DNA from 2 places in the Streptomyces sp. NPDC029292 genome. Region 1 is predicted to be linked to the other one. Evidence: riboswitches for the same ligand, from Rfam matches in the RefSeq annotation. Region 1 holds a riboswitch; the other holds the start of a gene.
What was found. A riboswitch is a leader RNA that binds a small molecule or an ion and turns the genes downstream of it on or off. The one in region 1 is predicted to bind cyclic di-AMP.
Positions count from the first base shown of each region.

Region 2: linked by a shared signal. The riboswitch ahead of ACZ4WS_RS02060 (M23 family metallopeptidase) and the one ahead of ACZ4WS_RS20645 (M23 family metallopeptidase) in region 1 are both predicted to bind cyclic di-AMP.

Region 1 covers NZ_JBVHXR010000009.1:42,264-48,107, reverse strand. Annotated here, with positions in the region: gene ACZ4WS_RS20660 (bifunctional acetate--CoA ligase family protein/GNAT family N-acetyltransferase) at 1-866, opposite strand, end outside; gene ACZ4WS_RS20655 (HPr family phosphocarrier protein) at 1,042-1,323, shown strand; gene ACZ4WS_RS20650 (GntR family transcriptional regulator) at 1,541-2,236, opposite strand; gene ACZ4WS_RS20645 (M23 family metallopeptidase) at 2,432-3,196, opposite strand; cyclic di-AMP (ydaO/yuaA leader) riboswitch at 3,210-3,369, opposite strand; gene ACZ4WS_RS20640 (M16 family metallopeptidase) at 3,624-5,027, opposite strand; gene ACZ4WS_RS20635 (M16 family metallopeptidase) at 5,024-5,844, opposite strand, start outside.
Region 2 covers NZ_JBVHXR010000001.1:436,964-442,807, forward strand. Annotated here, with positions in the region: gene ACZ4WS_RS02040 (TetR/AcrR family transcriptional regulator) at 1-168, shown strand, start outside; gene ACZ4WS_RS02045 (SGNH/GDSL hydrolase family protein) at 452-1,237, opposite strand; gene ACZ4WS_RS02050 (DUF6250 domain-containing protein) at 1,382-2,101, opposite strand; gene ACZ4WS_RS02055 (hypothetical protein) at 2,085-2,219, opposite strand; gene ACZ4WS_RS02060 (M23 family metallopeptidase) at 2,726-3,619, opposite strand; cyclic di-AMP (ydaO/yuaA leader) riboswitch at 3,624-3,784, opposite strand; gene ACZ4WS_RS02065 (alpha-galactosidase) at 4,083-5,844, opposite strand, start outside.

The DNA.
Region 1 (5,844 bases):
GCGACGACCTCGGGGACGTGCGGCGCGGGCACGGCGACGACCGCGAGGTCGACGGGCTCGCCGATGTCGCTGATGGAGCGGTGCGCGGGGACTCCGTCGAGCTCCTTCTCCTGGAGCGCCTTGTTCACGGCGTACAGGCGGCCGGTGAATCCGGCGTCGCGGAGGTTGGTGAGGACGCTGCGGCCCACGCCGCCGGGTGTGCGGCCCGCGCCGATGACCGCGACCGAGCCGGGCGCGAGCAGCCGCTGCACGGACCGGGCCTCGGCGCGCTGCTCCCGCGCGCGCTGCACGGCGAGCGACCGGTCGGTGGGCTCCAGGTCGAACTCCAGGCGTACGACACCGTCCTCGAAGTGCCGCTTCTGCTGGTACCCGGCGTCCGTGAACACCTTGATCATCTTGGTGTTGGCGGGCAGCACCTCGGCGGCGAACCGGCGGATGTCGCGCTCGCGGGCGACGGCCGCGACGTGTTCCAGGAGGGCCGAGGCGACACCGCGGCCCTGGTGGGCGTCCTGCACGAGGAAGGCGACCTCGGCCTCGTCGGCGGGTGCGGAGGCGGGCAGGCCGTCGGCGTTGATGCGGTCGTAGCGTACGGTGGCGATGAACTCGCCGCCCACCGTGGCCGCGAGCCCCACCCTGTCCACAAAGTCGTGGTGCGTGAAGCGGTGGACGTCCTTGGCGGACAGGCGCGGATACGGCGCGAAGAAGCGGTAGTACTTCGACTCGTCGGACACCTGCTCGTAGAAGCTGACCAGACGCTCGGCGTCATCAACGGTGATGGGCCTGATGCGTGCGGTGCCGCCGTCGCGCAGCACCACGTCGGCCTCCCAGTGAGCGGGGTACTCGTGCCGGTCCGACGAGGTCTGCATGGGCCCCAGAGTACGGCTCGCGTCCGACAACGGCGCGAGGCAATCTGTGGGGACGGAAGTCGGATCGAGGCCGCGGTCCGACGACACTCCGGACGGGACGAAGGACCGCCCCGGAGACGCTTCACGATATGGGACACTGGTCTAGACAACCCTGAACACTGAAGGGCAGCATCACATGGCTGAGCGCCGCGTCAACGTCGGCTGGGCTGAGGGCCTCCACGCCCGTCCCGCCTCCATCTTCGTCCGGGCCGCCACGGCCTCCGGTATCCCCGTGACGATCGCCAAGGCCGACGGCAACCCCGTCAACGCGGCCTCCATGCTCGCGGTCCTCGGCCTGGGTGCCCAGGGCGGCGAGGAGATCGTCCTCGCCTCCGACGCCGAGGGTGCGGACGCTGCCCTCGACCGTCTGGCGAAGCTGGTCTCCGAGGGCCTCGAGGAGCTCCCCGAGACCGTCTGAGCACCTCGGACATCGTGCGGCGGAGCCGCGTCGGCCCTAACCCGGGCGACGCGGCTTCGCCGTTTTTCGTACGCCGTCCCGAGAATTCTTCACACATCACCCAAGAACCCGTGTCGCACGCACGGAAATAGCGCACCCGGGAATTACCGGCACGCGAAAATAGAGGCAGCAGAAATAGACCCCTGCCGAATATCCCTCTTTGTATACGGCGCCGGTGTTAATGCCGCAGGCCCGTCATGTTTACGGGATGTTGCGAAGTCCTCACACGGTCCGGACGATCTCCCCCGCCGGGGAAACGGAGCCGGTGCGCGGCCGTCGCGCGCTCGGTGTGCAGGGCCGTGATCGCCCGCGCCCGCTCACTGTCGCCGCGCGCCACGGCGTCCACGATGCCGCCGTGCTCCGCCCAGGACTCCGCGGGGTTGGCCGGCGCCTCGACCGCGTACATCCAGGCGATCTTGTGCCGCAGCTGGGCGAGCGTGGAGGTCAGCGCGGGGCTTCCGGAGGCCTGCGCGAGCGTCTCGTGGAACCAGCCGCCCAGCGACCGCAGATCCTCGCTGTGCCCCCTCCTGGACCGCTCCTGACCCAGCCTGACCAGGCCTCGGAGCACCTTGAGGTGGGCCTCGGTGCGGCGCTGCGCGGCCCGCGCGGCACCCAGCGGCTCCAGCAGCATCCGCATCTCCAGGAGGTCCGAGGCCTCCTGCTCGGTGGGCTCCGCGACGCACGCGCCCGCATGCCGTCGGGTGGTGACGAAGCCCTCGGCCTCCAGCGTGCGCAGGGCCTCGCGCACGGGGACGCGCGAGACGCCGTAGCGCCGCGCGAGCAGTTCCTCGGTGAGCCGGCTGCCGCGCTCGTAGACACCCGCGACGATGTCGTCACGGATCGCCGTGCATACCGAGTGCGCCGGAATACGCATGACCGGACCTCCGCTTTAATCCCCGCGAAACGCCATCGATTGACGCTTGTTCAGTGACTCTATTGCAGGGAGCCGGAATTTCCGATGGCAGGCCGGAATCCATGGATATTTTTTGGACAGAGGCCGCTCGAAACGACGATGCCCCGGCTCGGTGGCCGGGGCATCGGAAGTGGTGGAGATCAGGTGAAGCGGTCGTCAGACGTTCACGCCGTGCGCGCGGAGGTAGGCGACGGGGTCGATGTCGGAGCCGTACTCCGGCGTCGTACGCGCCTCGAAGTGCAGGTGCGGCCCTGTGGTGTTGCCGGTGGCCCCGGAGAGGCCTATCTGCTGGCCCGGGGTGACCGTCTGGCCCACGGAGACGCCGATGGACGACAGATGGCCGTACATCGTGTACGTACCGTCGTGCATCTTGATGACGATCTGGTTGCCGTAGGCGCCGCCCCAGCCGGCCGTGACGACGGTGCCGGTACCGACCGCGTGGACCGAGCTGCCGGACGCGGCATGGAAGTCGACGCCGGTGTGGCTGCCGGACGACCAGAGGCTGCCGCTCGCCTTGTAACCGGTGGAGATGTACGAGCCGGTGATCGGCAGGACGAAGGAGTTGAGGCGCTTGCGCTCGGCGGCGCGGGCGGCGCGCTCCTTGGCCTCGCGTTCCTTCTTGGCCTTCTCCGCGGCCCGCTTCCGCGCGGCCGCCTCGGCCTTCTTCTGCGCGGCGGCCTCGTCGGCGGCGCGCTGCTGGGCGGCGGCCTGCGCGTCGATCTGGGCGGCGACCGAGTCACCCATGGTGATGGCCTGGGTCAGCCCGGTCTGCTCCACGGAGGTGTCCGCGGCGAGCGCCGGGGCGGCCAGCGCTCCGATGACACCGGTGGTGGTGAGCGCCGCGACGCCTACGGCGTTCGTGGTGGTGCGCTTCACGCGGCTCGGACGACGATGCTTCCCGGTGCCACAGGTGAACGCCATGTAGGGGCTGATCCTTTCCTTCCTTCTCGCCTACCGGGTTAGCTGACGGGTTCGGAGCAGGAAGGTCTCCTACGGACCCCCTCCTGGGAGGGCGTCCGATTCACCCCAGGGACTGCGTGTGGGTCCCCGGCTCCCCTGGCTCGCGCCGTACGGGGACTCGGCGATGACTGTCCGGTGCCGCGGGCGCGGCGCACTGCCTGACGAACAGCCGGACCGACGCTAATCGGGACATCTTTCAATCAACAAACGGATCACGGCTTTTGTAGCGCATGCCACAGGGCAGACAGGCAACCTCCGTGCCAATACGGACACCCCGAGGACGAAGTCCGGGAAAAGAAGCTTAAGTACGGGAAAAAGGATGAAGTCCGGGCAAAAGGAGGCCCAGGTGACTCTTCAGTCACCTGGGCCCTCAGGGGTCGTGCAGTTTCTACTCGGCCGGTACGACGGTCACTTCACCGATTCCGAGGGCCCTGACGGGCTCCGCGATCTGCGCCGCGTCGCCCACCAGGACGGTCACCAGACGGTCCACCGGGAAGGCGCTCACCGCGGCCGCGGTGGCCTCCACGGTGCCGGTGGCGGCGAGCTGCTGATACAGCGTCGCCTGGTAGTCGTCCGGCAGGTGCTGCTCGACCTGGTCGGCGAGCGTGCTCGCCACCGCCGCCGCGGTCTCGAACTTGAGGGGCGCCACACCCACCAGGTTCTGTACGGCGATGTCGCGCTCGGCGTCCGTCAGGCCCTCTGCGGCGAGGGTGCGCAGCACCTTCCAGAGGTCGTCGAGCGCCGGTCCGGTGTTCGGGGTGTCGACGGAGCCGCTGATCGCGAGCATCGCGACACCGGTAGCCCCCCCGGAGGGAGAAGGCGCGGCGGAGCGCAGCACCTGGCCGAACGCCCGCACACCGTAGGTGTATCCCTTTTCCTCGCGCAGGACGCGGTCCAGGCGCGAGGTGAGGGTGCCGCCGAGGCAGTACGTGCCGAGCACCTGGGCGGGCCAGACGCGGTCGTGCCGGTCGGCTCCGACGCGGCCGATGAGCAGCTGCGTCTGGACGGCGCCGGGGCGGTCCACGATGACGACGCGGCCGGTGTCGTCGGCGCTCACCGGCGGCACGGGGCGCGGCTCGGCCGAGGAGCCGGTCCAGGCGCCCAGCGTGTCGGCGAGCAGCGCGTCGAGGTCGACACCAGTGAGGTCGCCGACGATCACGGCGGTGGCCGTGGCGGGGCGTACGTGCTTCTCGTAGAAGGCGCGTACGGCCGCCGAGTCGATCTTCTGGACGGTCTCCTCGGTGCCCTGGCGCGGGCGCGACATGCGCGAGGTGGCCGGGAACAGCTCCTTGGAGAGCTCCTTGGCCGCGCGGCGAGCCGGGTTGGCCGTCTCGTGCGGGATCTCGTCCAGCCGGTTGCGCACCAGCCGCTCGACCTCGCTGTCCGCGAACGCCGGTGCCCTCAGGGCGTCGGCGAGCAGACCGAGCCCCTTGGGGAGGCGCGAGACGGGGACTTCGAGGGACAGGCGTACACCGGGGTGGTCCGCGTGCGCGTCCAGGGTGGCGCCGGAGCGCTCCAGCTCGGCGGCGAACTCCTCGGCGGAGTGCTTGTCGGTGCCTTCGGAGAAGGCACGCGCCATGATCGTGCCGATGCCGTCGAGGCCCGCGGGCTCGGCCTCCAGCGGCGCGGCGAGGATCACCTCGACGGCGACGACCTGCTGGCCGGGGCGGTGGCAGCGCAGCACGGTCAGGCCGTTGTCGAGCGTGCCGCGCTCGGGCGCCGGGAAGGCCCACGGCTTGGCCTCGCCGGCCTGGGGCTGCGGGTGGAAGTCCATGGTGGCGAGCTCGGTCACTTCGCCGCCTCCTCGTCGGTGTCTTCAGCGGCGTCGGTTTCTTCGGCGGCTTCGGCGGCGATCGGCTCGTAGACGAGGACCGCGCGGTTGTCGGGGCGCAGACGGGACTTGGCGACCTCCTGGACCTCCTCGGCGGTGACGTCGAGGACGCGCTGTACGGCGGTCAGGGCGAGCTGCGGGTCGCCGAACAGGACGGCGAACCGGCACAGTTCGTCGGCGCGGCCCGCGACCGTGCCGAGCCGGTCCAGCCACTCGCGCTCCAACTGGGCCTGGGCGCGCTCCATCTCCTCGTCCGTGGGGCCCTCCTCGGCGAACCGGGCGAGCTCCTCGTCGACGGCGGCCTCGATGACCGGGACCTCGACGTCGCCGGACGTCTTCACGTCGAGCCAGCCCAGGGAGGGCGCTCCGGCGAGCCGCAGCAGACCGAACCCGGCCGCGACGGCCGTGCGGTCGCGGCGCACGAGCCGGTTGTAGAGCCGGGAGGACTCACCGCCGCCGAGGACGGTCAGTGCGAGGTCGGCCGCGTCGGACGCGCGCGTGCCGTCCTCCGGGAGCCGGTAGGCGGCCATCAGGGCGCGCGACGGGACCTCTTCCTCGACGACCTCGCGCAGCTGCTCGCCGATGGTGTCGGGCAGTGAGCCGTCACGCGGGGCGGGCTTGCCGTCGTGCCCGGGGATGGAGCCGAAGTACTTCTCGATCCAGGCGAGCGTCCGCTCCGGGTCGATGTCACCGACGACCGACAGGACCGCGTTGTTGGGCGCGTAGTAGGTGCGGAAGAACGCGCGCGCGTCCTCCAGGGTGGCCGCGTCCAGGTCCG
Region 2 (5,844 bases), on a different contig from region 1:
CCCACGGGCGCCGCCCTGCGGCTCACGGCACTGCTGGACGGGCTGGCCGTGCAGATGACGGCGTACGCCGGTGCGGTGTCGCGTGCGCGGACCCATGACTGGGTGGACGAGGCGCTCGCGCGGGAACTGGGGCTCGAGCGGGAGGCGTTGATGGCGGCGGTGCGCTGAGGAGCGTGCCGCGGGATGCGAATGCCGCGTTCCTCGACACCTTGGCCGGGTACGACGTCGGGCAGGGCGTCCGCTGCCATGGGGCACCGCGATTCTCCGCACGGCAAGAGCCGCCGCCCGCCAGCCCGTTGCACCCGTCACGCCCGGCGGGACGCCGGGGCGGTTCGCGGTCGCACCAGCACCGCCGTCCGCGCCCCGCCCCGCGCCACTCCGCGCCGTCACCTCACCGGTCGAGCCCAGCAGGCGTGGGATCTCGAGCGGGCTCAGGGCCGAATGCGGTGGCTCAGGCCACCGACTCGATCCGCATCTTGATGTCGTCCGGGGACAGGGCCCCCTTGGCCGCCACATGGTCTCCCGACGACTCCCCGCGCAACCGCCGCCCGATCCACGGGACGAGGTACTCGCGCGCCCAGTGGATGTCGTCGCGCCGGACCTCGAGCGTGCCGCGAGGCGGCAGTGGCGGCCAGGGCTGGTCCGGGTCGGCGGGTACTTCGAGGCCGAGGACCTGGCCGGCGCGGAGCGCGACCCGGGTGTGGCCCTCGGGCGACAGGTGCAGGCGGTCGCCGTCCCACGCGCGGCGGTCCTGGATCGTCTTCAGGGACCACAGGTCGAGGACGGGACAGCCGTACCGGTCGGCGATGGCCCGTACGTGTCCGTTGTACGTGGCGATCTTGCCGCGCAGATGCTTCAGCACGGGCATGCCACGGGTGTCGAAGCCGGTCGTCACCATGACGGTGCCGACAGCGGAGGTGAGTTCGGCCACCGCAAGCTCGAAGCGCTCGGCGACCTCGTCGGGGTCGGTACCCGGCCGGAGGATGTCATTGCCGCCCGCGCAGAAGGAGACCAGGTCCGGCGCGAGCTCCTTGGCCCGCTGGAGCTGGTCCTCGACGACCTGGTCGAGCAGTTTGCCGCGTACGGCGAGATTGGTGTAGTTGAAGTCGCCCTCGGGCCGCCGGTCCGCGAGAAGTACCGCGAACCGGTCGGCCCAGCCGACAAAGGCCCCGTCAGGACCGGCATCGCCGACGCCCTCGGTGAAGCTGTCCCCCACCGCCACGTACGACCCGATCACTGATCTGTTGTCACTCTTCGAATCGTCTGCCACATCGGCCCATGATTCACCTTTCGATGTGAGCTACGCGACCGTAGGAAGGGGTTGACGGATGGTGAGATAAGCCACTCGTCAAGTATTGGTCAACTCGGAATAAGCTCCTGATCAGGAGCGTTGACTCAGCCGCCACACCCGGAAGTCGTGGATCCGGAAGTGACTCCACGTCGTACGGAACGCGAAGTGCCCGCTGGTGTACGGCTCCGGGTCGCTGTAGTCGAAGACCAACTGCCCCTTGTTCCACCATTGCACGACGGAACCGTCCGAGACGATCCTGACGTGGTTCGGCTCGTTCGCGACGAGCAGCGGCTGCGTGTAGTCGTAGACCAGCGGACGGACGCCCGCCTCTCCCACGTACCGGCGCAGCCGTGTGGTGGTGTTGGAGTTGGCGCCGTATCCGACGTAGTACGTCTTGAGGTAGTCGTACTCCGCGAGGGCGCCGCCCCGTGCCGTGGCGAAGAGGTCGTCCGGGGAGCGGACGTCGACGGCGTTCCAGAAGTTGTTCAGGTCGGAGACCCGGTCGTTGGCGCCGCCCTCGGAGACGGGTGTGGCGGTGTACTCGATGACGTACGGCCCTTCGAGCTTCCGCTTGAACCAGACCGTCGCGCCGCTCGGTACGTCGATCTCCAGGACGCCGCGTGAGGCGGTGACCGTACCGCCGTCCTGGAGTTCGGTGACCCATTGGCCGAGTCCGTGCCGGAAGTCGTCGGCGGCGATCAGCCGTCCGCGGCGGTGGCGCGGCGAGGCGCTCGCGGCCCGCGCCGGCACGAGCGCGGCCAGCGCGGCACCGGCGGCCAGGGCGCCGAAGGTTCTACGACTGGTCGTCATGGGAGGTGTCTCCTTCGGTGGCGGTACGACGGGTCGTGGTGATCGCGGGCTTCGGGACGCGTCGGGTCTCGGTGCCGAGGTAGTAGTCCGCGTAGGTCGACTGGAGGTAGCCCCGCACGGTCCAGCCGAGGCGGTACTCGGGGTTCTGGGCGAGCGGCCGTTTCCGGAGGGGACGGCGACCAGACCGCGGTCCGGGTTCTCCACCACGCGGCGCGTGGGCGGTCCGACGGCCTGCGAGGGCGCGGCGGCGGTGACCGCGCCGAGTCTTCGGGGTCTCACGTTCGGTGTCGCCTCCGGCCGAGTCAGCGGCGGCGGCGCTGCGGGACAGCGCCCAGGAGAACTGGGCGGTGGCGGCCGCGGCTGCGGCGCCCTGATGACGGTGCGTCGGTCGACGCCGGGCACAGGGACCTCCGGAGGCATAGAAAGCGCTTACGGAGATCACTGTGGAGTCACTCTCGCACGCTGTCGATACCCCTTGCACCCCTGCCACAAGACCGCAATCTGCCCATCATGAATCGATCATGAAACACCAAAGGCCGAACCCCGGGGATCGTGGGGTCCGGCCTTTGGAGGCGGTGCTGCCTTCAGAGACAGGCAGTGCTGGCTTCAGAGACAGGGACAGCGTCAGGCGACGGCGACACCGTGGGAGCGCAGGTACGCGACCGGGTCCACGTCCGAGCCATAGTCCGGCGTGGTGCGGATCTCGAAGTGCAGGTGCGGTCCGGTGACGTTGCCGGTCGCGCCGGAGAGGCCGATCTGCTGACCCTCGGTCACGGTCTGGCCCGCCGAGACGGAGAGGGAGGACATGTGGGCGTACTGGGAGTACTTGCCGTCGGCGTGCTGGATGACGACCTGGTTGCCGTACGCGCCGCCCCAGCCGGCCGAGACGACGGTGCCCGCCGCGATGGACTTGATGGTGGTGCCGGTCGGGACCACGAAGTCGACGCCGGTGTGGTAGCCGCTGGACCACATGCTGCCCGCCACCTTGTAGCCGGTGCCGACGGTGGCGCCGTCGACCGGCAGGGTGTAGCCCAAGTTGCTGGTGGCGGCCGCGGCCTGGGTGGCCGTGCTCGCCTTCGGCGCGGTCGAAGTCGTCTTCGTCGACGTCGTCTTCGCGGAGGACTGGGTGGCGCTGCTCGACGCGGCCTTCTTGCCGATCGTCAGCTTCAGGCCCGGGTGGATCAGCGACGGGTCGCTGCCGACGGCCGTGCGGTTGTCGGAGTAGAGCTTCTTCCAGCCGCCGCTGACGTTCTGCTCGTCGGCGATCTTCGCGAGACAGTCGCCGGCCTTCACCGCATAGGTCTTCGTCGCGGCCTTCTTCGCGGCGGTGGCGGTCTTCTTCGCGACGGTGGTGGTCTTCTCGACATTCTGCGCGACGGACGCCGTCGGGGTCGCGGCATGCGCACCGGTGGCCCCCATCAGAGGCAGCGCGAGTGCGGCGCCACCGGTTCCGGCCACGGCGATCGAGCGGGTGAAACGCTGGGACTTGGGACGGCGGTGCTTACCCTTCGCGGGCATGACGAATTCCTCTCCGGCGCCTGCGAGGTGAGCTGTCGGGTGCGGGCTGGAGATGCCCGGCCACGCGAATGCGCGGCTATACCCCGAGCCGTTCCGGAGACCGGAACAGGCGTGGTACCTGCGGGTCCCCCGCTCCTGCCGTGTGCGGGTAAGTGTGCGGATTCCGGGCGGCGGCAGGATTGGGCGTCCGTCCGGATTGAGGCCGAACGTAAGCGAGATGAGAGCGCATCGACAAGCATGTGGCTTTTCTGTGCCGATGCCTTTCTTGATCCATGCCGGAATTCCCGTCACCCTCCGTGGATAGGTGATCTTTCCGGCTTCTCAACCCGTCCGTGAATTCGGGCAGGTTGATAAAAGGGGCCCGCCACACATCGTCACGAATATGACGCTGCTCACGCACGTCGACCCACGACGCTTTATTCCAGGGCCAGTTGGAACGAAGGCTCCAATTCGGACAGAACAGTCACATGCGACGCAGCCGGATAACTGTCGCATCGAGGTCCCCGCGCAGCCCCGTACGCAACCCGTGATGCAGCAGCACCGCACCGCGGTGCACTTCGCCCGTTTCGCGGCACTCGTACCGTTCTGTCGGGTCGAGTCCGCGCAGCCGGAGCGGGGCGACCGGCTCCCCGTGGTGCTGGGCCTGGAGCCAGGCGAGGACGACGGTCTCGCCGCCGTGGACGTACTGGACCGCGCTCAGTCCACCCTCCGGGGGCCGCAGCCGGTAGAGGTCGCCGCGCTGCACGACAGGCCGGATCTCCTTATAGAGATCCACCCATTCCCGCGCCTCGACCAGCTCCCGCTCGCTCCACTCGGTCACATCGCCGCCGACGCCGAGCACCCCGGCCATGGCGCTCACAAACCGAAAGCGCAAGGAGCTGACCCGGCCATTGAGCTGCGCGTTCGGGCTGTCCGTGACCCAGGCGGCCATGATCCGGGCCGGGTGGATCTGACTGAAGCCGTGCTGGATGGCGAGCCGGTCGAGCGGGTCGGTGTTGTCGGAGGTCCACACCTGGTCCGTACGCGCCATGATGCCGAGGTCGACGCGGCCGCCACCTCCCGAGCAGGACTCGAAGGCGACACCGGGGTGGGCGGCCCGCAGCCGGTCGAGAAGGGCGTACAGCGCCTCCACGTGCGCGACCCACAGCTTCTGCGGGTAGGGCTCGCCGGGCCAACCCGCATCCGTGAAGCAGCGGTTGAAGTCCCACTTCACATAGTCGATGGGGGCGCTGGAGAGCAGGCTGTCGAGCTGCTCCCAGAGGTACTCCTGAACGTCCTGGCGCGCGAGGTTCAGTACGAGCTGATTGCGGTATTCCGCCCTGGTTCGCCCCTGCTGGAACTGCACCCAGTCGGGGTGCGCGCGATACAGCTCGCTGTCCGGATTGACCATTTCGGGCTCGACCCAGATCCCGAACCGCATGCCGAGCGCGTGCACGTCGTCGGCGAGCGGCTTCAGCCCGGCGGGGAAGCGATCGGGGTTGGGCGTCCAGTCCCCGAGCCCCGCCTGATCGCTGGTGCGGGTCCCGAACCAGCCGTCGTCGACGACGAACAGTTCCACGCCCATGGTCGCGGCCCGCCGCGCGAGCGCCCGCTGCTGCTCCTCCGAGATGCCGAAGTTGGTGGCCTCCCAGGAGTTGTAGAGCACGGGACGGTCCTGGTCCGCTTCCGGGATGACATACGCGCGCTGGTACGCGTGCCAGGCCCGACTCGCCCCGCCGAAGCCGCCGTCGCTCCACAGCCCCGCGAAGACGGGTGTCGTGAACGACTCGCCCGGCTCCAGGCGCAGCAGCCCCGAGTCGTCGTACCCGGCGCCGCCGGTGATCTGCACGCGCGCGTCGGGGAGTTGGGCCACGGAGATCCGCCATGAGCCCGACCAGGCGAGCGCGCAGCCGTACACCTCGCCGCTCTCCTCGGTCGCCTCGCTGTCGAGCGCCACCCAGGGCAGATGCTGGTGCCCGGTGTGCCCGCGCCGGCTGCCGATGACCTTCTCACCGTAGGTGAGGGGGGCACGTACGAGCCGGGACTCGGCAGCCCACCGCCCATGCAGCTGGGACAGCCGCCAGCCCTCGCGCTCCGGCAGCGTCCAGGTCGCGGAGTCGGCGCGCAGCAGCTCCAGAGCGGGTCCCTCGTTGGCGAGCGTCACCCAGCGCTCGACGACGTCGCCGCGCATCCGGTAGTGCAGCGTGATGCCGAACCCGGAGTCCGAGAAGCGCAGCCGCAGCTCC